DNA from 2 places in the Synechococcus sp. A15-44 genome. Region 2 is predicted to be linked to the other one. Evidence: riboswitches for the same ligand, from Rfam matches in the RefSeq annotation. Region 2 holds a riboswitch; the other holds the start of a gene.
What was found. A riboswitch is a leader RNA that binds a small molecule or an ion and turns the genes downstream of it on or off. The one in region 2 is predicted to bind cobalamin.
Positions count from the first base shown of each region.

Region 1: it holds a riboswitch for cobalamin, as region 2 does, so the genes downstream of both, SynA1544_RS11040 (HupE/UreJ family protein) here and SynA1544_RS08645 (HupE/UreJ family protein) in region 2, are expected to answer to the same signal.

Region 1 covers NZ_CP047938.1:1,971,735-1,986,775, forward strand. The annotation lists gene SynA1544_RS11010 (glycogen/starch/alpha-glucan phosphorylase) at 1-237, opposite strand, end outside; gene SynA1544_RS11015 (glutamine synthetase III) at 269-2,440, opposite strand; gene SynA1544_RS11020 (IS481 family transposase) at 2,636-3,568, opposite strand; gene SynA1544_RS11025 (hypothetical protein) at 4,088-4,282, shown strand; gene SynA1544_RS11030 (HupE/UreJ family protein) at 4,524-5,135, opposite strand; cobalamin riboswitch at 5,160-5,308, opposite strand; gene SynA1544_RS11035 (hypothetical protein) at 5,425-5,616, shown strand; partial or broken gene SynA1544_RS11040 (HupE/UreJ family protein) at 5,633-6,267, opposite strand; cobalamin riboswitch at 6,274-6,423, opposite strand; gene SynA1544_RS11045 (c-type cytochrome) at 6,529-6,870, opposite strand; gene SynA1544_RS11050 (DUF3721 domain-containing protein) at 7,029-7,325, shown strand; gene SynA1544_RS11055 (hypothetical protein) at 7,780-8,271, shown strand; gene SynA1544_RS11060 (GTP-binding protein) at 8,619-9,398, shown strand; gene SynA1544_RS11065 (metallophosphoesterase) at 9,404-10,219, shown strand; gene SynA1544_RS11070 (phosphoesterase) at 10,219-10,929, shown strand; gene SynA1544_RS11075 (GTP-binding protein) at 11,046-12,149, shown strand; gene SynA1544_RS14900 (leucine zipper domain-containing protein) at 12,361-12,711, opposite strand; gene SynA1544_RS11085 (hypothetical protein) at 13,180-13,374, shown strand; gene SynA1544_RS11090 (hypothetical protein) at 13,698-13,928, shown strand; gene SynA1544_RS11095 (hypothetical protein) at 13,955-14,143, opposite strand; gene SynA1544_RS11100 (hypothetical protein) at 14,307-14,558, opposite strand; gene SynA1544_RS11105 (hypothetical protein) at 14,653-14,844, opposite strand; gene SynA1544_RS11110 (DUF4236 domain-containing protein) at 15,025-15,041, opposite strand, start outside.
Region 2 covers NZ_CP047938.1:1,521,041-1,536,081, forward strand. The annotation lists gene SynA1544_RS08535 (GNAT family N-acetyltransferase) at 1-102, shown strand, start outside; gene SynA1544_RS08540 (DUF3136 domain-containing protein) at 255-482, opposite strand; gene SynA1544_RS08545 (CP12 domain-containing protein) at 627-845, shown strand; gene SynA1544_RS08550 (response regulator transcription factor) at 909-1,595, shown strand; gene SynA1544_RS08555 (DUF3136 domain-containing protein) at 1,679-1,918, shown strand; gene SynA1544_RS08560 (hypothetical protein) at 1,942-2,205, shown strand; gene SynA1544_RS08565 (hypothetical protein) at 2,233-2,397, opposite strand; gene SynA1544_RS08570 (hypothetical protein) at 2,929-3,348, opposite strand; gene SynA1544_RS08575 (hypothetical protein) at 3,517-3,693, shown strand; gene SynA1544_RS08580 (hypothetical protein) at 3,824-4,006, shown strand; gene SynA1544_RS08585 (hypothetical protein) at 4,430-4,606, opposite strand; gene SynA1544_RS08590 (hypothetical protein) at 4,615-4,884, opposite strand; gene SynA1544_RS08595 (hypothetical protein) at 4,985-5,242, shown strand; gene SynA1544_RS08600 (DUF3721 domain-containing protein) at 5,247-5,468, shown strand; gene SynA1544_RS08605 (hypothetical protein) at 5,465-5,749, shown strand; gene SynA1544_RS08610 (conjugal transfer protein TrbI) at 5,764-5,934, opposite strand; gene SynA1544_RS08615 (iron uptake porin) at 6,338-7,915, shown strand; gene SynA1544_RS08620 (hypothetical protein) at 8,013-8,294, opposite strand; gene SynA1544_RS08625 (Fe2+-dependent dioxygenase) at 8,330-8,995, opposite strand; gene SynA1544_RS08630 (extracellular solute-binding protein) at 9,078-10,124, shown strand; gene SynA1544_RS08635 (Crp/Fnr family transcriptional regulator) at 10,143-10,691, opposite strand; gene SynA1544_RS08640 (iron uptake porin) at 11,012-12,598, opposite strand; gene SynA1544_RS08645 (HupE/UreJ family protein) at 12,669-13,301, opposite strand; cobalamin riboswitch at 13,309-13,458, opposite strand; gene SynA1544_RS08650 (c-type cytochrome) at 13,570-13,854, opposite strand; gene SynA1544_RS08655 (hypothetical protein) at 14,077-14,526, shown strand; gene SynA1544_RS08660 (hypothetical protein) at 14,536-14,769, opposite strand; gene SynA1544_RS08665 (hypothetical protein) at 14,766-15,041, opposite strand, start outside.

The sequences.
Region 1 (15,041 bases), 450 kb from region 2:
ATAGGCGGCGGTGCGGACGCCCCGTTGGGTGTAGAGCTCCGCCGTGTGCACCCAGTGGCTCAGCAGCCGGTCACGCACCGCAAGAGAGAGGGCCATGAAATGGTCATGGCGCGTGGCCAGGGAGGGGGATTTCGCCTGACTGAAGAAGAGGTGCCGGCGCATTCCCTCGGCCAGGGAGGTGTCCTCCAGCGTGTCGCCAGGGCGCGGGGCGCCGGCGTTGGCTTCCGATGTCGGCATGGACTGGCTCCAGAAGGGTGCGGGGTTCGACTCAGCGCATGAAGAGCATCTCTTCGTAGGTGGGAAGGGGCCAGAGGTTGTCATCCACTAGCTCTTCCAGGCCATCCACCGCACCGCGCAGTACCTGCATCAGGGGCAGCAGGGTTTCGGCGCAGTAGCGCATCTGGGCGACGGGATCGCTTTCGGGCAGGCTCTTGATCGCCCGCTCGAGGTCGGTGGATCGGCTGCTCACGATGCCGATCCCCTCGGCGATCGTTGCCGGGATCTCCGGTGTGACCGGTTGGCGCAGGTGCTTCTGCTCCAGCATCACTTCCGTGAGCGTGCGTTGATAGGCCATCACCGCCGGCAAAACCTGGGTGCGGGCGAGACGCAACGCCAGCCGGGCCTCCACTTCGATCGCCAGCACGTATTGCTCGGCATAGACCTCAAAGCGGCTTTCGAGCTCCACCGGGCTCAGCACCCCCTGCCGCTCGAACAGCTCGCGGATCTCGGGGCGATGCAGCACAGGCAGGGCATCGGCGGTGGTGCGCAGGTTCTCCAGCCCGCGTTCCTCCACGGCTTTGTGATGCCATTCGCTTGAGTAGCCATCGCCGCCGAACACCACGGCACCGTGATCATCCATGGTGCGTTTGATCACCTGGAAGCCCGCTTCCTCCAGGGAGGAGCCGGCCTTGAGCCCATCCTCCAGCTGGTCGGCCACCCAGACGATCGAATCGGCCAGGATCGTGTTCAGCACCACCAAGGGGCCGGCCACGGACTGGCCGGAGCCAACGGCGCGGAATTCGAAGCGGTTGCCGGTGAAGGCAAAAGGGGAGGTGCGGTTGCGATCGCCCGGATCGCGATTGAGTTCGGGCAGGGTGTCGATCCCCAGCGACATCAGCGCCTTGCTCGCCGAGCCGCTGAGAGAGCCGCTCTGGATCTGGGAGAACACATCCTCGAGCTGGCTGCCGAGATACACCGAAATGATCGCCGGCGGGGCCTCGTTGGCACCGAGGCGGTGATCGTTGCTGGCGGTGGCGATCGCCGTACGCATCAGGGGGCCGAAGCGGTGGACACCCCGGATCACCGCGGCGCAGAAGAGCAGAAACTGCAGGTTCTGATGCGGGGTGTCGCCGGGGTCGAGCAGGTTGCCCTGGGTGGTGTTCCCCACCGACCAGTTCACGTGTTTGCCACTGCCGTTCACGCCCGCAAACGGTTTTTCGTGCAGCAGGCAGGTGAAGCCATGGCGTTTGGCCGTGCTGCGCAGCACGGTCATGATCAGCTGCTGGTGATCGGTCGCCACATTCGCCGCTTCGTGGAACGGCGCGATTTCAAATTGCCCCGGCGCTACCTCGTTGTGACGGGTTTTGGCCGGGATGCCGAGGCGATAGAGCTGTTGCTCCACGTCTTGCATGAACACCTGCACCCGCTCCGGGATCGCCCCGAAATAGTGGTCGTCAAACTGCTGCCCTTTCGCTGGCGGAGCGCCGTAGAGGGTGCGTCCGGCGAGGCGCAGGTCGGGGCGCAGGGCGGCAAAGGCTTCGTCAACCAGGAAATACTCCTGCTCCGCACCGCAGCTGGAATTCACCGGTGCGATCTCGGTTTCGCCCAGCAGCTGCAGAAGCCGGCGCGCCTGCTGATCCATCGCCGCATTGGAGCGCAGCAGGGGTGTTTTTTTGTCGAGAGCTTCCCCGGTCCAGCTCACGAACACGGTGGGAATGCAGAGCGTCACCCCATTCGGTGTGCGCATCAGATAGGCGGGGCTGGTGACATCCCAGGCGGTGTAACCGCGGGCTTCAAAGGTGGAGCGAATGCCGCCATTGGGAAACGACGACCCATCCGGTTCGCCCTGCACCAGAAACTTGCCGGAGAATTCGCTGATCGCCGAACCATCCGATTGCGGTGAAATGAATCCGTCGTGTTTCTCCGCGGTGAGATTGGTGAGCGGGTAAAATACGTGGGCGTAATACAGCGCCCCGTGGGCGGTGGCCCATTCCTTCATCGACTGGGCGACGGCATCGGCCACGGAGAGATCGAGTTTGCTGCCCTGACGGATCGAACGCTGGATCGACTTGAACACGGCCTTGGGCAGGGCACCCTTCATCCGCTCCAGGGTGAACACATCGTCGGCCCAGGTGGTAGCGAGGGGCTGGGAGGCCTCCACGGCAACCGGTTGGCGTTGCTGAATCTGCTGATAAGCCTGAAGGCGCGCAGCTGAGGGCATGGTGTGAGACCCACTCTTGTGATCACACAGAACAAGAGCGCGGTGACGGCTGAATGTGGGTGTTGTTACGGATTCAGAAAGTTTTCCTCTCCGTTGAAAACCTGATTTAGGAGTTCTCAGAAGATCCCAAATCTGGCCAAATCAAAGACCACCACTGGGAAGTGCATCCCTAGGTGTTGTGTCTCACCACGTTGATCAGCGGAGCAGCTCGTTGAGCCGCTGCTGAGGTGATCGGTCGCCGAGTGCTGTGTGCTTCCTGAGACGGTTATAGATCGACAGGTAGCGAGGCAGCCACTGATTGCGTTCCTCTGAGTTCTGGAACGGCATCCCGTAGGCCCATTCCCGGCACAAGGTCTGGATGAACCGTTCGGCTTTGCCGTTGGTCCTCGGGGTGTAGGGCCTGGTGCGGATGTGCTTGAGGCCAAGGGCTTTGCAGGCCTTGGCAAAGCTGCGTGAGACATAGGCGGGGCCGTTGTCAGACATGACCTGCCTGCACTCGACGCCCTGACTGTTGAACCAAGCCAAAACTCGGCTCATAAAGCCAATGGCCGTTGCCTGCTGCTCGTCGGCGAGCACCTCGACGTAAGCAAGCCGTGTGGCGTCATCAATGGCGACGTGGACACGGTCGTAGCCGACGCCAGTAGAGCGGCACTGCTGGCGGTTGCCGGTGATGCGGTGGCCGACCTTTCGAAAGCGGGCGAGCTTTTTGACGTCGATATGGATCAGGTCTCCGGGATGCTCCCGCTCGTAGCGCTGGACTGATGGTTTGGGCTCGAGATTCCGCAGCCGCCCCAGTCCCAGGCGGTTGAGCACCCTGGCCACGGTGGAGAAAGGTGCTGCTAGAAGCCTCGCGATGTGGCGCAGGTGCAGCCGTTGATGACGGAGCTCCACGGCGTGCTGCAGTTGCTGCGGATCGAACGTCCGCCGCTGGGTGCGGCGAACACTGCGTCGATCCGCCAGAGAAGGTGCACCGCCTGAGCGGTAGCGGGCCAGCCACTTGTAGGCACAGCGGAGGCTGATCCCTGCTTCTGCAGCCAGTTCAGCCAGGGGACGACGGTCTTGGAGGTGTTGATTGACGAGCCTGAGCCGGCTCTTCTGTGTCAGCCGGGCATTGGGATGGCTATGCATGGGGCGTGAGGTCTGGGTTGGTGGGTCGCACCTCAACCCGTAACGGCCTCACACCTCATTGGCTACTGAACAACCTGCTGAGACTGAACACCTAGGGAGCTTCCATTGTGCCTCGAAGTCCCTTCCTTGTCATGGGTGAATTTGTGGGGGAACCGGTCGCATAGCAAGGCAGTCAGACTGACTGCGCGGCAATGGATCCCAAGCGAACATGTGGGGGATAAGCATTCCCCAAGCCGACATCGACCATCTCAGGTCCAAGCCATCCATGTCACTCCGCAAGAACTTCGACTCATTCACCTCAGAGCACAAGCTCCGTGATGCTCAGGAGGAATTCACGCACGCCGTTTATCGGTTCCGGGCAGCAGAGGAGGTCAAGGCCCCGAATCTGATCGCCTTGAAGCGAGAAATGGAGTTCTTAGAACGGAAGGTCGAGTACTGCCGGCAATGCGTCTATGCGGGACAACCGGTTGAGGAATACGCCGAATGGTCTGAGCTTCCAGAGCGGTGCCCTAAGCCAGCTTGGGCTTGAAGCTCTGGGCGCTGACGCGGCGAAAGCAGATGGGCTGGATAACTGCACTGTTTATTCAAAAAAATGCCCCTCAACGGGGCGCTTGCTTGCCGACTGCCAATGCGATTGCCCTTGAGCAAGACGGCAAGACCTTTCAGGACAGGGTGAAGGATGCAGTGGTGGAGAAAGTTATGGAGGGCGACTGAGGGATGGCAGGAGAGCAGTTCCGAATCCAAGAACTGAACCCCTTCATGGAATGGCACCTCCCAACCAACCTCTTCCAAGTGTTCCGCTGTCAGGAACAGGAGAACCGTCGGGAGAGGTAGTGGGCACCTATCAAGGTTCGGTTGCCCGTAAGCAATAAAAAAGGCGGCAGGGAATGCCGCCACTGAAGGGGACTAATGCGTCAAAAATGCTGGCGGCACTGGCGATCTCAGCAGTTCAGGGTCATGCCCCAGCGCCACCCGCCAGCAGACCCAACGGACCAAAGGCAAGCAACCCACCGATGGCAAGAAAGGCAACTGCTGCCGCCTTGCTGACCGATGTGGGCAGTTTCTTGAGAAGCAGATAGGAACCGCCGCACACCAGCACTGAACTCAGCAGAGCACCGCTCCACCAGATCAGGGTGCTGCTGTCCTTGGGTGCCTCCAGTCCATGGAGCATGGCGTGAATAGCGATCCCTCCTGCGACCACCACCCCGCTGATGGCGGTGAGGTTGGAGGTCTTGGCGACTTTGCCCGCTACCAGGATCAACGCACCTACCGCTGAGATCGCCAGTGCCGCAAGCACTTCCGCAGAGGTGACGGTGAATCCTGTGAATCCCAAAACAGCACCGATTACTGCCCCGCCCAGTGCCCACAGCAGCAGTTGGGAGGAGATGAAGGACGCAGCAGTGCCAACTGCCATCAGCATTAGCAGGTGATCTAACCCCAGCAGTGGGTGGGTCAGACCGCTAAGAGCACCACCACCAGCAGTGCCATGAGCAAGAGCGGGATGGGTGCCAAGTACCACAGCGGATCCAGCGGTCAGGGCAACCAGGGGGAAAAGGGAACGTTTCATGGAATGCTTCGGTCCTCGCCGAGAACGAATGGGATTGGAGACGGCGAGTGCTCTGACTGAGGGGCGAACCCCATCACAGTTGCGGGACAGCGGCGGACTTGGGGACTCCCTCACCGCACTTTCCTCGTTTTGCCAACCTCTTAGGAGGTGGATCCGTCATCCCCACTTATAACTTTTCTACCGCCCCTAGCCGACTGCCAATGCGATTGCCCCTGAGCAAGACGGCAAGACCTTTCAGGACAGGGTGAAGGATGCAGTGGTGGAGAAAGTTATGGAGGGCGACTGAGGGATGGCAGGAGAGCAGTTCCGAATCCAAGAACTGAACCCCTTCATGGAATGGCACCTCCACACGACAGCAGGATCTTTGGAGGTCGCTTATGCGGAAGCAAAGAGGGTCGGCAGGAAAACCCGAGTGCTGAACAACCTGGATCATCCGGAAAAGAAAAACCCCAGAGGTGATCCCTGGTGTCAGCAGCTGTGAAACGGCGTGCTCGTAATCAATCGATCAGGGCCACCCAGGCAAAGGCCATGCCGATGCCCATCCAGATGCCGGCACCAAGGCGTTGCCCCTAGGCACCGATGCGCTGCAGCAAGGACTGGGACCAGCTGGTCACCACCAGCAGCAGCGCGCCTTGGCCAATCAGCAGGCCCAGGAAATAGGTGAACAGCGGGGTGGGTTCCGCACCAACGATGGTGCTGCCCAGCAGAAAACCATGCAGGGCCACCAGCGGCAGCAACCAACGGGTGGAGGCCACGGTGAGGGCCATCAAACCCTCCACCACCAGGCTGAGGGAGACCATGGCCTCCGCCCAGGGAGCCACGGCATCCGGCAGGGGGATGAACTGGGACAGAACACTGCCGCCCAGGCCTGCAGCCAGCAGAGGAATCACCCAGGCGCGGGGACGTTGCAGGCCAATGAAGGCGATGGCCAGCAGAAACAGGAGATGGTCGGGACCCAGCAGCGGGTGACCAATGCCACTGAGCATCCCTGCAGGGGGGTGAGGGCAGCGCTGTCGCCCATGCCAAAGGGGTGATGGGCATGGGCAGGAGTGAACAGGGAAAGGGTGAGCAATCCCGCAATGGAGATCACACCAGCCCGCAGCATGGGGCTGGCTTTCGTCAATGCATTCATACGATCCGCGTCGTTTGGAATCCTGGCGGGCGTTCTGACTGACGTGGGCGGAGAGCCGACGTTTCACAGCTGCGGGACAGCGGCAGATTTTTACTGCTCTTTCCCCGTTTCCTTCAGCGGCTGATCCCCGCTGAAACCAGAGCACTCACACTACAGATCGCTTCAGCAAGTGATACCAACCAAAAGAAAAGCTCCTGAATGCTGAACAATCAGGAGCACATTTCGAAGATCTTTTCTACAAAAAAACCGAATAGTTGGCAATCAGGCCCAGCCGTTGATCGATTGGGATTCCACGTAGGCGGCTACATCCGCAATGTCATCTGCGCTGAGCTTGGCTCCGAATGCAGGCATGCCGTTTTTGCCGTTGGTCACCTGGTAAGTGATGGCCTCTTCATGGCCTTCGTTGTAGTTGGCGAGGTAAGCCTTGAGATCGTCTTGTTGGAGCGTGCGTTGACCGTTAACAACGTTGCCTCCACCCATATGACATGCAGCGCAGTTGGCAGAGAAGATCTGCTCGCCATGCGCTGCATCAGCAGCGGATGCCATGGATGGGGCAACAAGAGCGATCAAAGCGGCCAGCGCGAGAGAAAAAAGGTGACGCATACATACATAGGTCTCTTGACTCATGATTTTGCGACTGAAGCTCCGCGACGTACAGCAGAGGACAAGATTCTTCAAGGACCGTCGATTCAGGCCATAGAAGCGGCCGGAGCTGAAGGGTGGCCCTGGATTGAACGAGACACGGCATCCCTTTTGCTCCGTTGCTGGAGGCACAACAACCTCTGCGGCGCACTGCTGTCTTCAATTACATAATGAGCGTTGAATTCGACCAACCGATGAAGCGCGCAGCTCTTTGGTTCAGCTCGATCTTGGTGATGTCCGCAGGTTCAGCCTTCGCCAACCCCCACGGTGGTCAGCCGAAACAGGCGATGTTCAAGACCCAGCAGGAGGCAGAGGCAGCAGCTTCAGGCTTCGGATGCAAGGGAGCACATCAAATGGGGTCCATGTGGATGGTCTGCGCCAAACACGAGGAAGCGGAGCAGCACGGACATCACTGATCAACAAGACCTGCGTGGTGGGGAACATTCGCCTCGAAACAGGCTGAAACAACCCCATCCATCACAGAGACGTGTGCATCGAGCCAGCGCTTGAGCGCTGCTCCTGCCCCCTAAGTCACGCGTCGAAGCCGTCCAGGGAGAAAAGCGGGACTGGCTGCTGGAGTTGGGCTGCGCCTTGCAAAAGCGACAGAAACGTGGGTAAGTATCAAGACTTACCTCCTCTGGATGGTCCGATCGGCGCAGGACGAGAAGAACCGGCAGCTCACTATGGGGATCGCCTTTTTGGCAGCAGCCTCTGCGGTCTTGATCGGTTTGGTCTTGAGGCTGGGCTACTGCTGCGAGTGGCTCGGGATGCACCCGAAGCTGGGCTGATCGGCTTCGGTCTTGCCCTCACAACAAGTGGTGGGCAAAAGACCCACGAACCTACAAAATCTCAACAGATATTGATCACCGCATGAAGGTGCTGCAACAGTTCCAGAACCTTCTGATCACGGCGTGTATCGGGCTGCTGTTGGTCTGCGGCGCTAGCCGCGTTGACGCCTGCGTCGAAGGTCTGGCTTGGGGCATGCCGTTCGAACAAGTTGCGATCCATCTGGGTGAAGGCCACGACATGCACGAAAAGCAGGCCGGTCGCTACGTCAAGCGAGATGTTTTTCTGGATCGACTCCCCGTTTCACAGGCCACGTTTGAAGTCGACCCAGAACAAGGGCTGACGAACCTGGCATACGAGTTCGCCATCGATGACATGACGGAGGTGCTTGCGGGCCTGCGCGCTCAACATGGGCCGCCGCTAAGCACGAGCCTTGACCACGACAGCCATAACGACCAGGTCTGGGTCTGGAACACCGGCGAAGACCTGATTACGGCTGTGAAGTCAGACAATGCCGACCAACAGGCCTTTCTGATCTCTTATCGGCCCAGCCGGTTGCGCCCTGAAGTGCTTTGACGCAGCTTCCTTAAAAAACTGAATAAGACCTAAAAGGCAATCTGTACCTTCCCAAGATTCATAAGTTCGAACCCGAAGCATCACCCCCCAAGCTGAAGATTGCAGTTCATCGATGAGATCGAATATTCATCGGGCAGCCCACATCTCCTTAGGATTCACCACCTCGACGCCATGGGCTGCCCTCAGCTCCACAGGTGTTACAGCGAAGAGTTTGCGGCACCTACCAAGGCCATTTTGGTGGACTGAGAGGCTTTTGCGCCAACGCGCCCAGAGGCACAGGGAGAACGGGACAGGGCAGCGACGGCGGCTCATAATGAGAATGATTCTCGGATTTCGAGGAGGTTGCAATGGGCCAGGTGTGCCTGATTTCAGGCCCTCCGGGGTGCGGGAAAACAACTTGGGCGCTCCAAAGGCTTCAGCAGCATCAAGGCCCCTGCGCCTACCTGCGGCTGGAGGGAGAAAAGGCAGCGGGGCTTGAACAGGGAGAAGACAGAGGAATCGACCTGACCTGGCTCAAGGACCAGGTGCCCAGGCTTGAGGAACCGGCAACAGCCAACGCAACGGATCTGAAGCAGGACAACGATGGGCTGACCCTGATCGAAGTGCAGCAGTTCCATCCCCCCAGCAAGGAAGGAGTTGAAGGGCTCGGAGACGACGTTCGCTCCAAGCTGGAGGCCTTGCAGCTGCACCCCGACCAACTCCTGCACTTCGGGCGAGACCCTGAATTGCCTGCAAAGGACACCCTGGAGTTCAGCAAGCTCGAGGCCTGGCACACCTCTCTTTCGGGTTGTGTTTGGGATCCCAACAGCCTGAGCAGCTTTTGGTTTGAACTCGTCAACGGTGCCTACGGCGATGTGTACCGCGCCAAAGGCCTGATGAATCTTCCGGACGGGCGGGCATTTTTCTGCAATTGGATGGTGAGCCAGGAGTCATCCCAGTTCCTTCCCCTGGACGCCACAGCACCGCCGCAGGGTCGCCCTAGTCGAACCTCAGAGCTCGTTGTTCAGGGCAAGGCACTCAACCCTGAAGGCATTCAAGCCACCATCAACGACTGCTTGCTCGCGGATGACGTGCTCGCCATGCAGCAACAACAGCTCCAGCAACAACAACCCACCTCGCAAGGCTGATTGACATGAACCACGCCGTCATCTCCTGCTTGCACGCCAACCTTGCCGCCGTGGAGGCCGTGCTCGACGACATCGACTCCCAGGGCATCCAAACCATCACCTGCCTTGGCGATCTTGTGGGCTACGGACCCCAGCCCAATGAGGTGGTGGAACTTGTGCGTCAGCGCAAGATTCCCACCTGCCAGGGCTGCTGGGACGAGGACATCATTGACGGTCTGAATGCCTGTGAATGCAGCTATCCCTCCCAGCTGGCGGAACGACGAGGTCATCGCGCCCATCACTGGACAGCCGATCTGCTGACGGAGGAGAACAAGGCCTTTCTGGCTGAACTTCCGATGACACTGCGGCGCGACAAGCTGCTGTTTGTGCATGGCAGCCCGAACAGTCAGCACGAATATCTGTTGCCCGACATGAATGCCTTTGCGGCCCTTGAGCGGGTGGAAACAGCAGGGGCGGAAACCTTGTTCTGCGGCCACACCCACCAGCCCTATGTGCGCGAACTACGCCAGGGATCCATTCGGGTGAAGGTGCAACAACGTGATCAAGGTGCACCAACAGAACAGGAGATGGAACTGCCGATGCGGCGGATCGTTAACGCTGGTTCTGTTGGGGAACCGCGTCATGGCAGCACCAAGGCCACCTATGTGATCCATAACGACAACACCGGAGAGGTGACGATTCGTGAGGTCGACTACGACGTCGCCAAAACCTGTCGAGCGATCGTTGATGTGGGCTTACCGGAGGTGTTTGCCTGGAGACTCAGCCACGGCTTCGAATACGCCGAGCGGGCTGAAGACGCCAGCCACGTGTGTGAGCGCTGATGGAACGCTGGGCCCTGGTGAGTGGTCTCGAAGGAGACCTGGATCTGTACGAACAGATTCAGAAGGATCTAAAGCAACAACGGGGTGTTGCCAATCTCTTCGTTCTCGGTGATCTGATCGGATCACAACGCAAGTGCAATGCTCTGCTCGAGCGGCTGAGGCAGCCGAAGCGTGCTGATCTTCAGCCCGACTGCATCTATGGCTGGTGGGAAGAACAGCTTCTGGCGGAGTGTGGCTACCGCGGCGAACGCAAGGCTGAAGGGCTCAGAGCCGAGCAGGGCGAGGCGGCGGTCGGAGAACTTCTCGCTGCGGTGGACGCTGACCATCTCAACTGGCTGGCATCGCTGCAGTTCGGCTTCATCGAACTCGACTGCGCTCTGATTCATGGCAGCTCCGCTGACGTCGGCGACCGGCTAACGGAAGACACTTCAGCCTTGGTACTTCTGGATCGGCTGACGCGGCTGGATGTGAACCGGCTGTTTACGGCGCGCTGTCAGCGTCAGTTCCGACTGGAGCTTTCCGGTGGATCCATCCAATCCCACGTCAAAGACCATGCCGGTGAACAGCAGAGCGAACAGGCTGTGCCCAAACGAAGCGTGATCGGCATTGGCGGAGGGAGGAATTACACCCTCTACGACCCCGCCACAGATCACATCGAATTTCGAATTGCGGGGGAACCTTCCAACGCTTCGGGGAGGGGCTTTGGCTGACTGCCACGTCTCGAGATGTTCTGTCGCAACAACTGCTGAGTGAGTTGCTCGCCTGATCACAGGAACGTCGTTTCACAACCTTTGATCCCAAAGATCACCTCTGTTTTTCTGACCCAATGACCACTGCACCAACCAGTCCCGGCGTCCCGGTCACCATTCTCAGCGGCTTCCTCGGAGCAGGGAAAACCACGCTGCTGAATCACATCCTGAGCAATCAGCAGGGGGTGAAGACCGCGGTGCTGGTGAACGAGTTCGGTGAAATCGGGATCGACAACGATCTGGTCGTCACCACCGATGAAGACATGGTCGAGCTGAGCAACGGTTGCATCTGCTGCTCGATCAACGACGAGCTAATGGAGGCGGTGGAACGGGTGATTGAACGCCCAGAACCGCTCGATTACATCGTCGTCGAAACCACCGGTCTGGCCGATCCCCTGCCGGTGGCCATGACCTTCCTTGGCAGTGAGCTGCGGGACCAAACCCGCCTCGATTCGATCATCACCTTGATCGATGCAGAAAACTTCGACAACGTCGTGCTCGACACGGAAGTTGGCAGGGCCCAAGTGATTTACGGCGACATCCTTTTGCTGAACAAATGCGACCTCGTCTCCAAGGAGCGGCTTGAGGCTGTCGAGCAGCAACTCAGGGACGTCAAGAACGACGCTCGGATCCTGCGGTCGGTGAAAGGAGACGTGCCCTTGCCCCTGCTGCTCAGCGTTGGACTGTTTGAATCCGACAAGGTGAGTTCCCCTGCCGACGATCCGAGCCTGGATCACAGCGACTGCGACCACGACCATGGCCACTGCAGCCATGACCATGAGCATGACCACAGCCATGGGAACGGTCACGGCCATGGGGACGGTCATGACCACGGACATCATCACCACAGCCATGAGCACGGTGACCACCAGGACATCGAGGGCTTCACCTCCCTGTCGTTCCAGAGTGATGGGCCCTTTGCATTGCGCAAGTTCCAGAACTTCCTCGACAACCAGATGCCCCAGGAGGTGTTCCGGGCCAAGGGAATCCTCTGGTTCAACGAAAGCGAACGCCGCCATGTGTTCCATCTGGCAGGCAAACGCTTTTCCATCGACGACACCGACTGGACCGGTGATCGCAAAAATCAATTGGTGCTGATCGGCCGCGACATCGACCACAACAAACTGCGGAAGCAACTCAAGGCCTGTGTGGCACCGGATGCAAGAAAAGGTTTCAGCTGATTCGGCACAACAGTCGACTCTCCTACGCGGCGTTCTTAGGTGCCCTGTAAGAGTCCCGCTTCACACCTGGACCGAATGGCCCCAGGGTTGCCACAGCCAGACGCTTCGACCTTTTCCTTTCAGCTTACTGTCGTTCGATAGAGCATCACGCTTCACGGAGACGGGCGCGTGATGTCTTCACTGCGGTCCACAAGGACTGGTTGGACGCTTGCTACGGCTCTGAGGAGATCGACCAGCGGAAACAAGACGTCAGACGCTGCTTCAAGTGACCAGGCCCTGTTGCTGCAGGCCGATGGCAAACGCAAGGCTGCTGGCCCTGAAACCCTCCGGGCCGATGCAGTTGCTGCCGGCGGGAGGGGGCGTGGTGATGCCGAACACTCCGCCGATCCGCAAGTGCCGCTGGACCGCCTGCGCGGAAGCGTGCCAGCCACTTGTAAGCGCAGCGGAGGCTGATCCCAGCGTCAGCAGCGAGTTCAGGCAGTGAACGGCCTTGGTCGAGGTGCTGGCAGATCAGCCGCAGACGGCCCCGCTGGGTCAAGCGGGCATTCGGATGGCTATGCATGGAGGCGTGAGGTCTGGGTTGGTGGGTCGCACCTCAACCCGTAGCGGCCTCACACCTCATTGGCCACTGAACAACGTGGTGAGACAGAACAGCTAGTTGGGTAGAGATGGTGAATCCGTGAGGAGAAGCGCCTCACGGGGTGGAAACAAGGTCACACTCCCGAGAGACGTTTTGGAGCCCCTGCCGTCGGCGGGGGCTTTTTTCTTGAGCACTGATTCATCAACAGAAGGCGCAACGAGGTGTTTCAGCACCATGAAGGTCGCAGTTACGTTGCTTCCGCAATTGATTCAGGGGAATCAAAGCAAAAACGCAGCCTCTGCAGCTTAATCAACGCGCGAGAAGTGTTCATAACAAACGATCAGCGATCAATCGCACTATTTCAGACTGACAGCTGCGAAGTTAAGTAAATTTAAGCACAAACTCACCATCTCGGTCCATAGAGTCTTGCCACCACAACGACTCATGACCATGAAAAAGGATTCGACAGGTCGTCAAAAAATATTGAAAGCTCAGCTTGAACATTTGGCCCACGAAGTGGAACTGATTGCAGGCAAACGCCGCGGAGCAACCACAGCTGATCGCAGCACTAGCAGCGGCTCACGATCCAAACCGATCGATGAATACGATTCAATCAGGCCCTTCTGGCGCAGTCGACCTGACTGAACAGTGCTTCCTTGCCATCAGAGATAGCGCTTCTTCTCAAGCCGCCTGCGCAGCGATCGTTCCGTCTGCCAAGCCGACCAACGCCGCCATTCAATTTCAGCAGCGGTCAAGCACATATCATCCAATGATTGGGGAAGATCAACAGGAGAGTTGAACCTGATCGGGCAGCAAAGACCAGCAATCATAAACAGTCTCTGAATGCCACCACCCACACCACCAAATCAACAAATTTCCATCTGTCATAACCGCAACCAAACCAAGATCTCCAGCATTTCTACTCAAGACTGGCGGAAAACCATCAGCCATGCCAGTTGTTTTGGTTCATGCGCTTTAACAACGCTTGGAGAAGCGTCGTTATTGCAGCAAATCTGTCGGATCAGGTTCTGTCAATGAACACACGGGTGATTGGCCTGCGCTCATCTGGTCAGCGGCGCACGTATCACTCGCAAGTTCCGCTGGCTTGGCCACCCACCTCAAGTTTGCTGCTCGGCGACAGGCAGCAAAGCCGTTTCGCTGCAGATATCGGCGGCTCTGATAACGCTCGATTGCAATGACATTCGCCGCTGCAGCAGCTTTCTGCTCAACCAAGACCATCAGTCAAGCCATCCCGTGTGATGACACACGCCACTTCGCGGAAACTGCTGATCACGCGATAGGTGTCCCCCGTCGCCATGCACTGGGAGCGGGCGTTGATCAAGGCCTTGAATTCCGTTTTGAAACGAAATTCCCGGGTCCATCCGTGATCGACGAGGCGTTCAACCGTGAACATCTCGAGCACTCCATCACTCTGTGGAGAGACTGCAGCGCGCGCGAAATTTGACCCGCAAACTGCAATTTATTTCAGGAATCATGCAGATCAAATAAGCAAATCAGCACCGTTCACCACCAGTTCGGGACCACAACCCGGGCTGACTGCTTCCTGCATCACGCATTCAGCGATTGCTGCGTTCGACACAAGAGGTGGCAACGGCAGCCGTCGTGGTGGGGTTCTGCAACGTGCGCCAGCCGCCGCTGGCGGTGCTGACCTCCACGCCAATCGAGGCCTGGATCGGATCAAAGGCCAGCAGTCGACTCCAATGGATCGCCGTTTCGAGGGCGTCCGGCAGGGAGCTGTATTCCTCGTCGAGATGGGGATGGGGCTGCAGGGCAGCGTCAATCAGGCGGTAGCGGCGCGGTGCTGCCATGACGTTCAACAGGCCAACGCATGTCCAGCATCCACAGAACAGGGCAGAAAAGCTGTGCCCGAAACAACCATTAAATGTGACGCTTGCTCAAGCGTCATTCCTCCCCCGCGATGGGGCGGGGCTCAAACAGCTGCTGCTGCAGCTCCAGTTCACGCACCAGCTCCCGTGCTTGCCACAGGCCCTGCACTTCACGGCAGTGGTGATCGCAATCGCAGATCCGATAAACCCCTGTCTCAAGCCGCTCGATCAACGATCCACGGGGCGTGCGCGCAACAGCGAAGCCCATTGATCTGATGCATCTCAATTCGGTCTAATTCGGGGACAGCTTGAGTGGGGTGTCGCCGGCGACAGGCCCAGGCAGCAAAAACGGCAGGGATCTCACGCCTGCCGCCGTCCGTGTTCTCAGGGCTTGGCTCGCCCTTGCAACCTTTATGGCGCAGCACCCCCATGCCGGCAGTGTTTGAAATCACCGATTCAGCCACC
Region 2 (15,041 bases):
GGCTTCAAACCCATGGACTCGACCGTGCGCATGTACAAAGGCCCAATGCCGAAGGGTCACGACCGCAATGTTTATGGCCTGGCCTGCCTCGAGCTCGGTTGAATCGGAGGTTCGAGCAACCACTCCCTGAATTCCTGGGTCAACGCATAGCTGTCTTCATAGCGCTGCTCTTGATCAAAGGCGGCAATCTTCTGCATCACATTGCTCACAATTTGAGCCCTGATGGCATTAGCTTGGGTTGACATCATCTCTCTTTAGGCATCAGTTACTGACGAAAATTCGGTCTGGATCATCAACATCAACCGCTCGGGAGATTTGTATTGCCTCGGCAAGGAGCGGTGCAACAAGCGCAAACGATCCCAACAGAGTGACCTCTCAAGTTCAGCGCTTGTTTTCCCCTGCTTGATCAGAAGTTTCAAGGCCTTGCAGTACAGCGGATATTTGGCTTCGAGCTCTCCGATGCTGAGGTTGGATGTGCTCATGGAACCTTCACGCTGCCAGGCAGAACTGTGCAATGAACGAGGCCGTCCCATCGCCTCCCAAATGGGGACAATCGCTCTGTCCCCGGATGGGGGTAGATCAACAATGCCGCCAGCGCTTTATATGGATAAGCATCAACTTTGAACGTGGAATCAATCGAAACCCACATCGCCAAAGACCGGGAGGAGCTGGCCAAAGCGGAGGCCAGCGGAGATCAGGCCAAGGCACGTCACTACGCCACCGAGCTTGAGGGGCTCGAGACCTATCGCAGCCACCATCCCGGAGAACACAAGGACCCCACATCCCTCGAAGTGCATTGCGACCTGAATCCCGACGCTCCGGAATGCCGCGTCTATGACGACTGACGACGGTGGCAACCAGATGGGCAGGTTGGCCCGCAAGGATGGATCAAAGACGCAGCGAAGCGTATGGATCTCACCCCATACCTGCAGAGCGAACCGAAATCTGCGAATGAAGAGCCCCTGCTTTCCGTTGCCATCAACGGAAGCATTGCTTTAGCAATGAAGGGGCGCTTCTTTCTGCGCTGTTTCTGCGAAAGCTTCAGCGAAAAAACTCGTATCGGATGTGCTGTTACAGATGAAGAGTCCTGCCTGAGTTATCTCAAACGGGATTCATTTGAGCTGCTTCTCTGCACAGACCTGCTTGAAAAAGGCAATGGCTTTGAGTTGGTGCGCAAAGCCCGAGAGCTTCAACCTGGCCTGAAAGTGGTGGTGCTGGCGTTGAGCGATGCTATTCCTGTGGAGTACGACAACGCACCCTGGCTGGAAGCCGTAGTCGCTGAAGCCGACATCATTGAAGACCGTAAACCCCTAGAAGCCGCTGTGTTGGCTGTGATGGGACATCACTCCTACCGCAGCCCATCACTCCGCTCCGATGAACTTCCCTATCTCAGCTGCCCGCGGCTCACACCACGCGAATATGAAGTTCTCGACCGCCTCGCCCGCGGCATGTCCGACAGAGAAATCGCCGAGGATCTCATCGTCACCGAAGAAACCGCACGCACCTACACCAAACGGCTGCTACGAACCCTCGAAGTGAACAACCGGGTTCAGGCGGTGTTGAAAGGAATGCGCTGCGGCATGGTTCAGATCTGAGGGAACGATTCACCCCAGATGGGGGTAGAGATCCAGACCCTGCCCGCGCGTCAATAAATGGTGACCAGTGAAATCGCGAAAAGATGACAGCAATCACCTTCACCCAAGAGCCCTCCCTCGCAGAACTGCGGGAAACGGAAGCGGTGTATACCCGCGCCATGGAATACCTGGTGGCGGATGGTGTGAAAGAAGGGGAAGCCCGTGAAAGTGTCTGCTGGCGGCGATTGAACCGACTGCATCAGGCCCTTCCAGACCGTTACGCGAATCCGCGCGCTCTATTCCTTTCGCTTCAGGCGCATCGCCGGGGCCAAAAGGCGGCGTAGTTGTACCAGCAACGCATCAGTCCATGGACAGTGAATATCAGCCGAGCAGTCGGGTGGAACGGGTGCTGAAAGCTCATCCCTGGTTGCTCGAGACCCAGGCCTGGAAACTACTGAGCATCAAATATGTGCTGCTGGGCCCGGAGCTCACCATCCACAATCCCGATCACCTGCAGCTGGTCATGCAGGAGTGGACCGATCATCTTGTGGAGATGGATGACACCGCACTAAGGCAAATGTGTGCCTGGATCGATCGAAACCGACCGGAGGGTGAACAAGGCGAGCTCTAGTCCCACCAAAGCTCCAGGCACCAACAATCACTCCACCAGAAATTCGCTGCGCAGGGCTCGCGCATCCTGAATGCGCTGCCCCATGGCGAGCTGACGGAGCCGGGTGTTCAACCAAGCGCGCAGTCGGGTGGACGACACCGACTTGTTCAGCAGACCGTCCGAAGGCTCAGGCGTGCCGAAGGGAATGGTCATCAACCACGCGCGGTGGTTCAGGCTAATCAGATCGCAGCCACGCCAGCCCCAGTTTCAGCCGGTTCTGGCCTGAAAGGCAATGCGTGTTCGTGCTGATTGCCAGGGCCTGGCCCAGCCCCAAGACTGTGTGCATCGAGATCGGAGGCGTCCATGCGAGACGACGGTCCAACCGAGCAGACGTCAGAAGCAAGCTGACTTTCAGGCCCCTGCTCCAACAGTTTTCACACCTCTTGTTGGGTGCGCCCTTCGACAGGCCTTGTGCGAAAGGCCAGGCCGATCGGCACTCAATCTGCACCGTGCCAGGTGCCCTAGGAGCTCCCATCACCCGACCCCTTGGAACATGGCCCCAGGCGCCATAAGCCAGACGCTTCGACCCTCCTTCAGCCCCATCTGATGGATTGCGTCATGCACAAACGAGCGAATTAGGCCGCCTGTTCAAGGGAACGGGACGGCCACACCAACCCTGAACACCACCGTTCAGACACAGACCCCCGGCCCCTCCATCACAGGGACAGGGGGTCTGCTGCTGAGTCAGGCCTTGCGCTTTTGATCGGCCTGCCGAAGTTGCTCACGAAGGATGATCGGATCATCACAGTGGGATCTGCGGTAAAGCGCTTTGATCTTGCGTGACTCCTCATCGAGCAACTCCAGCTCAACCGCGTCTGCCATTCCCACGGTGAAATCTTCGATCTGGCGGTCTTCAAACTGATTCTCCAGAGCCATCAACTCCTTCAACGAATCACTCATATACAGACAACTCGACGCCATCAATTTGAGGTTTTCCCGGATCTTGATGTCGGCCTGCTCGCGAACATCCCGCGCCTTTTCCAGCGTGGCAATCAGATCACCACTGGCCGCCTCCTCAATCGTTGCCGCAGACACCGTTGAGGTTGTTGCACAACCGAGCACCAGCACCAGCAACAACGCCAGAACAGATTGCAGAACCTTCATCGGACCCCCAGAAGACAGTTCACGTTAAGGGGAGTCATCAGACGACGTCCCCTCAGATGAGGGAGACATCGTTTTGGATCACCACTCCACAACCCCTCAAGTGGGTGATGTGTGGCCCTCAGGTTTTGCCGATGCTGATGGAACACGAGGCGAGGAGCACCGAGAACCATGACCAACACGACCGCCAAAGCTCAATTGCTCGATCTACTGATCGAACCGCTGAAGGGATGCAAAGGGCTTTATGCCCATCGGCAGAACCTGATGCAACGGGTGATGCGCATGCCCGATCTGGAGGTACGCGATCACCTCGATCGGCTCAGGGCCAGCCATTTCCCAGGCACCTGAACCATCAAGAACAAAGGGCTCAATTCTTAAGGAATGCTGAGAGACGCAAAGAAAGCCAAACCCGTATCGGTTGTCGCAGCCCAGTCCAAACCCGAATCCGTAGAACGGCTGCAGTTTCAAACGTGATCCCATGGCCGAGACCCTGCATCTGCCCTACTCCGTTCAAGGCAATGGAACCGTGGAATCGATCGGCAATCACCTGTATCGGGTCTGCGGACCAGCCGGATGCACCGTTGTGATGGGGCTCAGCAACGCCCTTTATCTGAGCCGCAATGTGCCTGAAGTGGAACACAACCACCGCTCATGTCAGTGAAAAAAAATTCGCCCCAGCCAATGGAGCGAATCATCAAGCCGGAGCAATCCCCATCACCCGGCCCATAGCACCAGATCTAGATGCGTTGGCTGGATGATACTCATCAGGCTCCAGATCTAGGCGGAGCACGATCACTTATGCAGGGCTCCTTGATCACACATCAACGCTGCATGTGGTGGCCATCGGGGTTATGTTGTGAGACCCCATCACCCGGCCCGCCCCCTCGGCGGTTTTTTTTGTGGCAACACCCCAGATGTAGCGCCGGGGCAAACACTGCAAAGGGAGTCCATAAAAAAGGAAGGGTTCCCTAGTCCCTCCCCTGTTCGACGCAGTTTCCCCCTGTTCTGAGCTGGGGGTTACCTTTTCATTCTGTATCCCAAGGAACCAAACGGCATCGGTGATTGCACCTAGCGAACGGTCAGATCAGCAATCAAGCAGGCCAGCATCGATCTTGGCGTCGGGATTGAGCTTGATCAGCATCCAAAGCAACATGGCCGAGCAATCGCGATCACTCACGCCGTAGTCATATTTCCAGTCAGCCACTATCCCCTTGAGCTCTACTTGAGCCTGGGTGATGAACTCATCGTTCCATTCCTGCACCAATCGATTCAGTCCTCTTCGAGATCCTCTTCTGTGACATAAAAGGGCTCATCAGAACCGGGCTGATCGTTCTCCAGCACGAGCACCTTGAGCGAATCATCGCTCTCAAACACGAAGAGGCCATCCTCATCGGGGTGCACCCCCTTCATTTCAGGATGCTGGTTGACGAGGCGCTTGAGACGGCGCTTCTCCTTCCAGAACTTGGTCCCCTTTTCAACCAGATAAACCGTCAGAGCCAAGTTCACCAGCACAAGGGCGAGGAACTCCAAGGCCTGCATAGATCAAAACCGGACTCCGATGACCCTAGCGAGAGAAGCAGGGAGCGCCATAGCAAGCGATACCAAGGCCCGCCAAGCTGGGACCAATCAATCGCGACGCATGGTCGACCACAACCAACAAAAGCTCACGGCTCGCGAGATGGTGCGAGCCCACGCCTACCCCGTGCTGGCGGCCGTCAGCAGTCTCAGCCTGCTCAGCATCGCGGTTCTGCTGATCCCGCAAGCGGTCAAATCCCATCGCTACAACCGCTGCATTGATGCACAGATCGCCATGCGGGCCAGCATCAATCCCAAGGGAGGAACAGCTCCCGGCAAGATGAACCATCTCAAAGCCGTTGAACACTGCGAAGGCTTCTGAACCGATGCGCGCCAGCAAACCGTTATCGGCTCTCAGCTTCGGCGTTTTGGCCCTGTTGGTGAACCAACCACCAGGAATGGCCCACAGCAAAGGGCTTTACGCCACCGAAGCCGAAGCCCGGCAGCGGGCAGCTGAAATCGGTTGCAGCAGCATTCACAAGAACAACGGACGCTGGATGCCTTGCACGGATGAACGGGAACTCCACCAACAGCTGCGCAAGCGATGAAAGCCTCCAGAACAACCAGCCGGAAAGCGCGGCGCGTCCATCGCTGGCTGGTGCCGATCGCCGCAGCACCACTGCTGATCACCGCAGGAACCGGCTCCCTCTACAGCCTGCTGCTGGAGCAGAACATTGATGCCTTCTGGCTGCTCAAGCTGCACACAGGACAGTTCGGCTGGGTCAACCTTCAGCCCGTGTACCCAATCCTGCTGGGAGCTCTCACCATTGTTGTGACCGCGTCTGGGCTGACGATGCTGCTCAGGCCAGCCCGCACGACAGGGGGTTAATCACCCCAATGGCCTCACTCCGCGCAAGTGCAGCCGCAGGAGCCACTGCCATGGCAGGGCTCGTGGTCGGGGTGACCGGTGGCACAGGCCTCTGAACAAAAACTCTGGCCATCGCGAACAACAGCCTGGGACGCCTGCACCTCACAGGTGCAACGCGGACAGGCACAGGGAGCAGCGGGAGTCATCACAGCCAATCAACTCGTTGTTGTATAGGCCGAAAAAGATAACCCCCATAACAAACACACCATTTCCGCACACAATTCACGCGAAAATATTGATAACGATTCTCATCCCAGACAAAACGGCGGACCAGGTACGTGAAAACCTAAGCAACCAAAAACCTGGAAAATTAAAGTGATAAAGCAAGAAATCAAATACCGACGAAAGTAAATCGATCAAAGCTACACGTTTCATCTACAAGATCAATTCACATCCCTCCAGACAAAGCATCAAGGCCCAAAGGGACCAAGCACACTCCCAAAACAGGTATCAAAAGATACGCGCCATCAGCTCATAGAAAAAACAACTGACCCAGCAGGTTGTCAAAGTAAGCGAGCCCTAACGGGCATTCCTGTGTGAGGAACCCCCATGAAGCTTTTCCAGCAACTGCTGGTGGCTCCTGCTGCCCTTGGCCTGATAGCCCCTTTGGCTGTGGTCAACAGCCCAGCCGCCCATGCCACCGAGCTGAACATCAACGGCGTTTCTGATTACGCGGCTACTGCCAGTGGCAACAGCCTTGATCAGGTCACCAGCGTCACCCAGTTCTCTGACGTCTACCCCACCGACTGGGCCTATCAGGCTCTGGCCAACCTGGTGGAGACCTACGGCTGCGTCGCCGGTTACCCCAACGGCACCTTCCGTGGCAACCGTGCCATGACCCGCTACGAAGCGGCCGCCCTGCTGAACGCTTGCCTCGACCGGATCACTGAAGTGACCGACGAGCTGCGTCGTCTGCTCAAGGAATTCGAAACCGAGCTGGCCATCCTCAAGGGTCGCGTTGACGGCCTCGAGGCCCGCGTTGGAGAACTGGAAGCAACCCAGTTCTCCACCACCACCAAGCTGAAAGGTAAGGCTGACTTCTTCACGGGCGCCGTGAAGTATGCGAATCGCGATGCGTGCAACAAGAAGGGAGGCGCCTGCGAAGACGATGGCTTTAATTTCTCCTATCGCACCACCCTGAACCTCAACACATCCTTTACCGGGAAGGATCGTCTGTACACCCGTCTAAGGTCGGGCAACATGAACAACGTCTGGACGCAAACAGACTCTTATCTGTCTGATGCCAAAAGTGGTGATAACACCTTGAAGGTGGACAAGCTCTGGTACAGCTTCCCCATCGGCAATGAGTTCAAGGTCACCGTTGGTGCACTGATCGAGAACTACTACATGATCGAGACGCCCACCCGCTACAAGCCGATCCTCAAGGCGTTCAAACTGGGCGGGTACGGTGCCGTTCTTGGTGCGAGCACCGGCCAGGGCTTTGGTGTGCAATGGCGTCAGGATGTTGATCCTGGCGATGCAGCCTTCAACATCGCAGTGAACTACGTCGCCGATGGTGGTGACGGTGCCCTGAGCGATTCAGAGAAAGGCATGTTCGGTGAAAACACCGATGCCTATCTGCTGAGCCAGCTTGGCTATGGCAACCGCAAGTGGTTCATCTCAGCGCTCTATGCGCTGAAGAACGCGCAACAAGATGATGGCGTTACGGAGGCCAAGGCGGCAATGGGGTATTCAACCCCAACTGCCAAGAATTTGGCTCACCCCTTTCATGCCGTCGGTCTGCGCGGTTACTGGTCACCAGACGACAGCGGCTTCATTCCCACCATCAGTGCGGGTCTGGACTTCGGCTGGGCAGATAGTGAGTATTACGGCAATGCCGAGGCAGTGAAAGGCTGGATGGTCGGCTTGAACTGGAAGGATGCGTTTGTCGAAGGCAACAAACTGGGGCTGGGCTTCGGGTCCTACTCCAGCTACGCCACCGAGATTCGTGATCAGCCCAATGGTGGCGACCAAAACTTCGCCATCGAGGCGTACTACGACTTCGCCGTAACCGACAATATCACCATTACACCTGCGGTGTTCTGGGTTGATGATGCCAACGGCAAAGATCAAGTTGATGGTGCCAACAAATTTGGCGGTCTGGTCAAGACCACGTTCAAATTCTGATCACCAACAACAATCAAACAAAATGGCGCCCTTTGGGGTGCTTTTTTTGCAAAAAAATAGAGGGGCCAGCGCCCCTCAATCGATCTGAATCACGGATTCACCAACAGTTCTCACCCTCACCAATGGGAACACAAACATCTTCTTGTTCAGCTTTTTTGAGAAGAGCCTCAGCCTCTTCATTCATCACACTGTCGTCATCGACAGCTTGATCCGTCGACCATTCCTTCAAGCCGCCGGCCTCCTGGGCCTGCACCACCGGTAAATCAGCTGAAGCCAGCAGCAGGGACGAAACGGCTAAAAACACAGTGACTGCAGAGGGTTTGGCCATGCTCCAACGCCAAAAAATCATTGTGATCAACGCTAGCGCCCAAGCCGCCACGAATGAGCCAGGTCAACGCATCATTTGAAACACCATCAATCTGAGAGCCGCCGGACAGCATTGGAATAGGCCTGAAAAACGAGATCAAGCTCATCCGAACGTCCATGCTTGGCCAGCAATCCGCGCGCTCCAGCATCCAGGTTGAACAACAAAAAACGATCCTCAGCGGATTTCACATAGCTTTCGATCCAGCCGACACAGGCGTAGCGCGTCCCCTGCGTTACTGGCGCAACGCAATGCAATAAGGAGCTGGGATACACAACAACCTCTCCAGCGCAACAACGAAATTCCTCACCATGCTGACCCGTCTGCAACTGCAAAACTCCGCCTTGATAGGAGGACGGCTCACTTAAAAACACGGTGAAGGACAAATCGCGCCGGCCATAACGAGAAAACGGATTATCCACATGCCATCCATATCCATCGCCAGGCGCACAGCGGGAAATCAAGACACTGTGCACCTTGCGGATCAAAGTGAAACTCTTGATCAAAGGATCTGCTTTCAATGCCTGCGACACCGAGTTCGCCACCTGAGTTGCTAAAGGAGATTCAGGATCAAGTTGATGATTCTTTTTAACAGAGGCCGCTTGCTCTCCCGCCGTGAGTCGTCCATCGAGCCAAGGCAGGTCGGCAGCACTCAGTTGCTGATGAATGGAATCAACATCAGCCGGCGAAAGCAGTGGACGCACAAGATGATCCATCCGCAATGAGTGCGAAACCTTTGCACCACCCTAGACAGTCGACCAAATGATACGAAAACATCGCACAAACTGGCTCAGTGAGATGACATCAAACACCTATGATGGTGAGATGAAGAGTAAAGCCATGTTGAAGGTTCTCGCTGGACTCTGCCTCGTTGCTCCACTGGTTGGATGCGCCGCTGTTGGTGCGCAAGAAGTGCGTGTTTATTCAGGTCGCCACTACAACACTGACCGACAGGTTTTCAAACGTTTCAGCGAGAAAACAGGGATCAAAGTTCGACTGATTGAAGCCACCGGCATCTCGCTGGTGGAACGGCTCAAACGGGAGGGAAGCAACTCCAAGGCAGACGTCATCCTCTTGGTGGATGCTGCGCGCATCAATGATGCAGCCAATGCAGGATTGCTGCAGCCGGTTCAGAGCAACACACTGAAAGCGAACATCCCGGCGCGCTATCGGGACCCATCCAACCGCTGGTTTGGCTTAACAAGACGCGTGCGCTCGATCATTGTCAACCCCAAGCTTGTTAATCCCTCCACGATCAACAACTACGACGATCTCGGCAAGCCGGAATTAAAAGGAAAGCTTTGCCTGCGCAAGCGAAAGAATGTCTACAACCAATCCCTTGTTGCTGACCAAATTGTTCTAAAGGGTCAAGCCGGAGCAACAGCCTGGGTCCGGTCAATGGTGGACAATGTCAAGCAGCCCTTCTTCTCCGGAGATACATCCCTCATTCGTGCCGTTGGCCAGGGCAAATGTGGGGTTGGCGTTGTGAATCACTACTACCTGGCACGCATGCAAGCCGGAGACAAAGGCAAGGGTGATCAGGAGCTTGCAAAGAATGTGAGATTAATCATGCCCAATCCAGCTCACGTGAACATCAGCGCAGCTGGCATTGCCACTTCAGCCCAAAACAAACGGGAAGCGGTGAAGTTGATTGAATTCCTCTCATCTCCGCAGGGAAGCCAGGCGCTTGCTGGGCCAACCCACGAATACCCACTGAAAAGTCAGGGCTCCTCAAATGTGCTGAAACAGTACGGACGGTTTACCGCCGACAACGTGCCCATCAGCGCGATCGGTGCCAACCAGAAAAAGGCGATTCAAGTGATGGCTCAGGCTGGCTGGCGCTGAGGCCAGCGAGCCATATCGTCAAAACTGAAGCGGTGAAGTTGCGATCAACTCTGGTGAGAGCTGCATCGTGACGTCACCGGACGCCATGGCCACCAGTTCCGCCTGACGCCATTTCGACATCAGGCGAGTGGTAGTCACCCGGGTTGCACCGATGAGTTCACCGAAGCGGTCGTGGGTGAGGCGAAACGGAAGTTGGAACGCATCGCGGCAACGAAACCCGAGTCGGTTCACCAGCAGCGCCATCAGGGCATGCAGCCGTTGCTCAGCCTGACCCAGATGACGAATGCGCAGGAGCTGGAGCGTCCATTCATTCACCGCATCAAGACCCAGCTCATCCGTTGAGACAGCGTCACGCCGAAATTTCAGGGCGGTGAGGGCCTCGATGCAAACGCCATCACTGCAGAGACGATCGGTGCGCAGGCGATCGCCCGACTGCAGAAACGCCAGGGTCATTCCCTCCGTTTCTTCACAGGGGCAGTACACGCGGCACACCCCTTCAATCACCTCAAGAACCGTGGCCTGATCACGCCCGGCTGGATCAATCAGCACCGTCTGCGAGCGGGGCATGCTCAACGGAGCAATCGGATTGTCCGGCAGGAAGCGGTAGGCGGACGCGGTCACGGATTATCGCGATTGAGAATTCCTCGCAACAGTACAGATCTCTTGTCGATATTGCAAGTCATTCTCAATAAGCCCACTGATTTGAGACCTTTTCTCAACTGCGGCCGACACCTGCTCGTTGGCATGCAACAGCAGGGCACGGAGCAACTGGGCATCCCCTTGAATCCGAAGCATTGGCGTGGTGACGGGCTGCCACCACGTTCAACGAGGCCTTCAACAGGGGGTTGATCCATTGCAACCGCGCGGGGTCGCTATTGATTCACGGCTCAGAACACAAATGTCGTTTTGATCAGCCCGCCCAGTTGCTGGAAGGTTGAACCATCCGGTGTGAGCTCACCCATGGGTCGCGACAGATAGAACAGCGCCGGGGTGACGCTGATGTTGTCGGTCACTTGGAACTGATACCACCACTCCCAGATGAACTGGCCATCAGCAGGGGTGTCGCCACCTCGCAGATCCGTCGCAAAAACAGGCTGGCCCACAGCCATTCCGGCATTATTCCCCGCCATCAACACATCGTTCCATTCCAGCCCAGCCCTCCAGGACTGACTGGTGCTCACCTGGCCCTTGCGCTGGGTGTCGGATTGATTGATGCCCCAACCGAGCGACAGCGAAGGAAGCCAGCCGCTCTCCAACGGCTGCCAGAAACCACCGAGGGCATAGGCGTGGGTCACGCCCTGATCACTGAAGCGATCCCTGACGAAGGGGGAGACATACACGATCAGGTCTTGACCGTTCTGAACCTTGGAATAGAGGGCAGCTACGCCCCAGTTGTCACCCTCCCAACCCAGCTGCAGGGTGCCGGTGCCCCCAGCCTCGTCGGTGGCGAAACCACCGGAACGTGTGTCGCTTGATGCACCATTGGCCGCCACATAGTTGGCCGACGCGCGGGCTCCGCTTTCCGCGGCCCAGCTGATGCCCACGCCCGCACCTTTGTTTTTGTTGTAGGCCCCCGGAGCTCCATTCACCGTGAGCACATCGAGAATCGGATCACTGGGATAGACGCTCGGCCAGATCGCGAGCATGTCTTCCTGGCCAACAATCGGGCCGGTGGTGATGGTGATCTCATCCCCCAAGGGGAAGGAATAGAAGAGTTTGTCGATCGCCACCAGATTGGGGCGATCACCCTCCTGAAACGCAGTTTCCAGGGTGGCGAGGCCCGACGGCCCTCCACTGCCGAAGACGTTGCCGTCTCCGTCGAAATTGCCGCCACGCAACACCGTGATCAATTGATCCTTGCCGGTGAAGGAGGTGGCCAACCCCAGCTGAAGGTCGTAATTGAATACGGTTCCGCCGAACTCGGCATTGCTCTCCGCACGCAGCCGGGACGCGGATCCCTTGAAGCGACTGGCTCCGAACACCCAGGTGGCCTGGCCCTTGAGTTTGGTGGTGGTGGAGAACTGGGTTGCTTCCAGTTCGCCCACGCGGGCCTCGAGGCCGTCAACGCGACCCTTGAGGATGGCCAGCTCGGTTTCGAATTCCTTGAGCAGACGACGCAGCTCGTCGGTCACTTCAGTGATCCGGTCGAGGCAAGCGTTCAGCAGGGCGGCCGCTTCATAGCGGGTCATGGCCCGGTTGCCACGGAAGCTGCCGTTGGGGTAACCGGCGACGCAGCCGTAGGTCTCCACCAGGTTGGCCAGAGCCTGATAGGCCCAGTCGGTGGGGACAACGTCGGCGAACTGGGTGACGCTGGTGACCTGATCAAGGCTGTTGCCACTGGCAGTAGCCGCGTAATCAGAAACGCCGTTGATGTTCAGCTCGGTGGCATGGGCGGCTGGGCTGTTGACCACAGCCAAAGGGGCTATCAGGCCAAGGGCAGCAGGAGCCACCAGCAGTTGCTGGAGAAACGTCATGACTGGGAAGAGATAAAAAACCCCAGAGGTGATCCCTGGGGTCAGACGCTGTGAAACGGCGTGCTCGTGATCAGTCGATCAGGGCAACCCAGGCAAAGGCCATGCCGATACCCATCCAGATGCCGGCGCCAAGCCGTTGCCCCTGGGAGCCGAGGCGCTCAACCAGAGACATGGACCAGTTGCTTACCACCAGCAGCAGCGCGCCTTGGCCAATCAGCAGGCCCAGGAAATAGGTGAACAGCGGGGTAGGTTCCGCACCAACGATGGTGCTGCCGAGCAGAAAACCGTGCAGGGCCACCAGCGGCAGCAACCAACGGGTGGAGGCCACCGTGAGGGCCATCAAACCCTCCACCACCAGGCTGAGGGAGACCATGGCCTCCGCCCAGGGAGCCACGGCATCCGGCAGGGGGATGAACTGCGACAGAACACTGCCGCCCAGGCCTGCAGCCAGCAGAGGAATCACCCAGGCGCGGGGACGTTGCAGGCCGATGAAGGCGATGGCCAGCAGAAACAGGAGATGGTCAGGACCCAGCAGCGGATGACCAACGCCACTGAGCAATCCCTGCAGGGGGGTGAGGGCAGCGCTGTCGCCCATGCCAAAGGGGTGGTGGGCGAACGCCGGACTGGCCAGGAGAAGAACCGCCAGAAGCGAAGGGCCGGCGATCTGCAGCGGCCTGCGCAGGGCCAGTGGCAAAGAATTCAAAAGTCGATCCTCGTCGGTTTGATCTGGCGGGCGTTCTGACTGACGTGGGCGGAGAGCCGACGTTTCACAGCTGCGGGACAGCGGCAGATTTTCACTGCTCTTTCCCCGTTTCCTTCAGCGGCTGTTCCCCGCTGAAACCAGCACCCCACCCTACCGGCGCCACCACAGAGCGTCAGTTCCACATCAAAAAGCCCCTGACCGGTGCACCAGCCAGGGGACGGTTGGAGAGCGTTGGGCTCAGATTTGCGATGTGGTCAAGTCAGTTGAATCAAGACCAGCCTTTGACCGATTGGGATTCGACGTAAGCAGCAACATCAGCAATATCTGCATCGCTCAGTTTTGGGCCGAAAGCAGGCATGCCGTTCTTGCCATTGGTCACCTGATACGCAATGGCTTCTTCATGGCCGTCGTTGTAGTTGGCGAGATACGCCTTGAGATCGTCCTGTTGGAGCGTGCGCTGACCGTTCACAACGTTGCCGCCTCCGATGTGGCAAGCCGCGCAAATCAACGAAAACACCTGCTCACCATGGGCCACATCTGCAGCAGAAACCATGGAAGGCGCAAACAACGCGATCAAAGCGGCAAGCGCGAGAGAAAGAAGGTAACGCGTGAAGAGGTGTTTTGACTCACGAAGCTTGGTCTTGAAGCCCCAGCAATCGATTCAAAGCACATGATTCTTAAGTTGTCTTTAGGAAAAGAAAAAGACAGGCTCTGCAGAATGGGCACAACGCATCACGGGGCATAACCAACAGTGAGATCACTCCTGATTGCCCTGATGGCAGTGGTTGTGGTGTTCCTTCATGGGACCCCAGCTTCAGCCTGTGTGGAAGGTTTGGCTTGGGGAATGCCGCTGGATCAGGTGCATGCCCATCTGGGGCCCGTTCAATCGACCGGAGATCGGGCTCAGGAGCGATTTGAAGCCCACGACGTGCTCTTGGACCGATTGCCGGTCTCCCGGGTCACCTTTGAATTGAGCCAGACCCAGGGCCTGCAATCGCTGGCCTATGAGTTCGCCATCGACGACATGACAGAGGTGCTGGCCGGATTGCGAGCCCGCCACGGCTCACCGCTCAGCACAAGCATTGAAGAGGCAGACAGCAGCGATCAGATCTGGGTCTGGAACACCGGGGAAGACCTGATCACGGCCGTGAAACGCAGGGCCAACGACGAGCAGAAATTCCTGCTCTCCTATCGCCCCAGTCGCCTGCATCCGCAGACGCTGTAGCAGGTTGGCTCACTCGGCCAGATCGGCTGCATGGAAGTTCCAGGAGTCGCCGTCCTCCAGCCAGAGCTCCCAGGTCAGACGGCGGCCGCTGCGTTTCAGTCGCAGCTGGCCACCAAAACCAGCAGGGGAGGGCTGGAAGAGCTCGGTGATGTCGTCAACAGAGGCTCCATCACGGGTGAACACCTGCTCCACCTGCTCACCCAGCCGGGCCGTCAGGTCGCTGCGCAGCTCATCAACCGTCATGCCGGCTGGCTCGAGAAATCGAGGACAAGATCGCCGACGTCATCCCGGCTGATCTGAAACCCGAAGCCTTCAACGGTGCCGGTCCACAGGCCCGCATCGAGATCCGCCTCGATCCCCTCCTGCTGCTCCACCTTGTGATCGAAGAGCAGGCCGAAGCAATGGGCGGCGACCTGCGCGGCCTGGGACGCATCCATTTCATCGAGTTCGTGAGCTTCCACCGGGCACCCATCGAGCAGTTCGGCATCGATGACGTTTCCGGACCCGACGTCCTC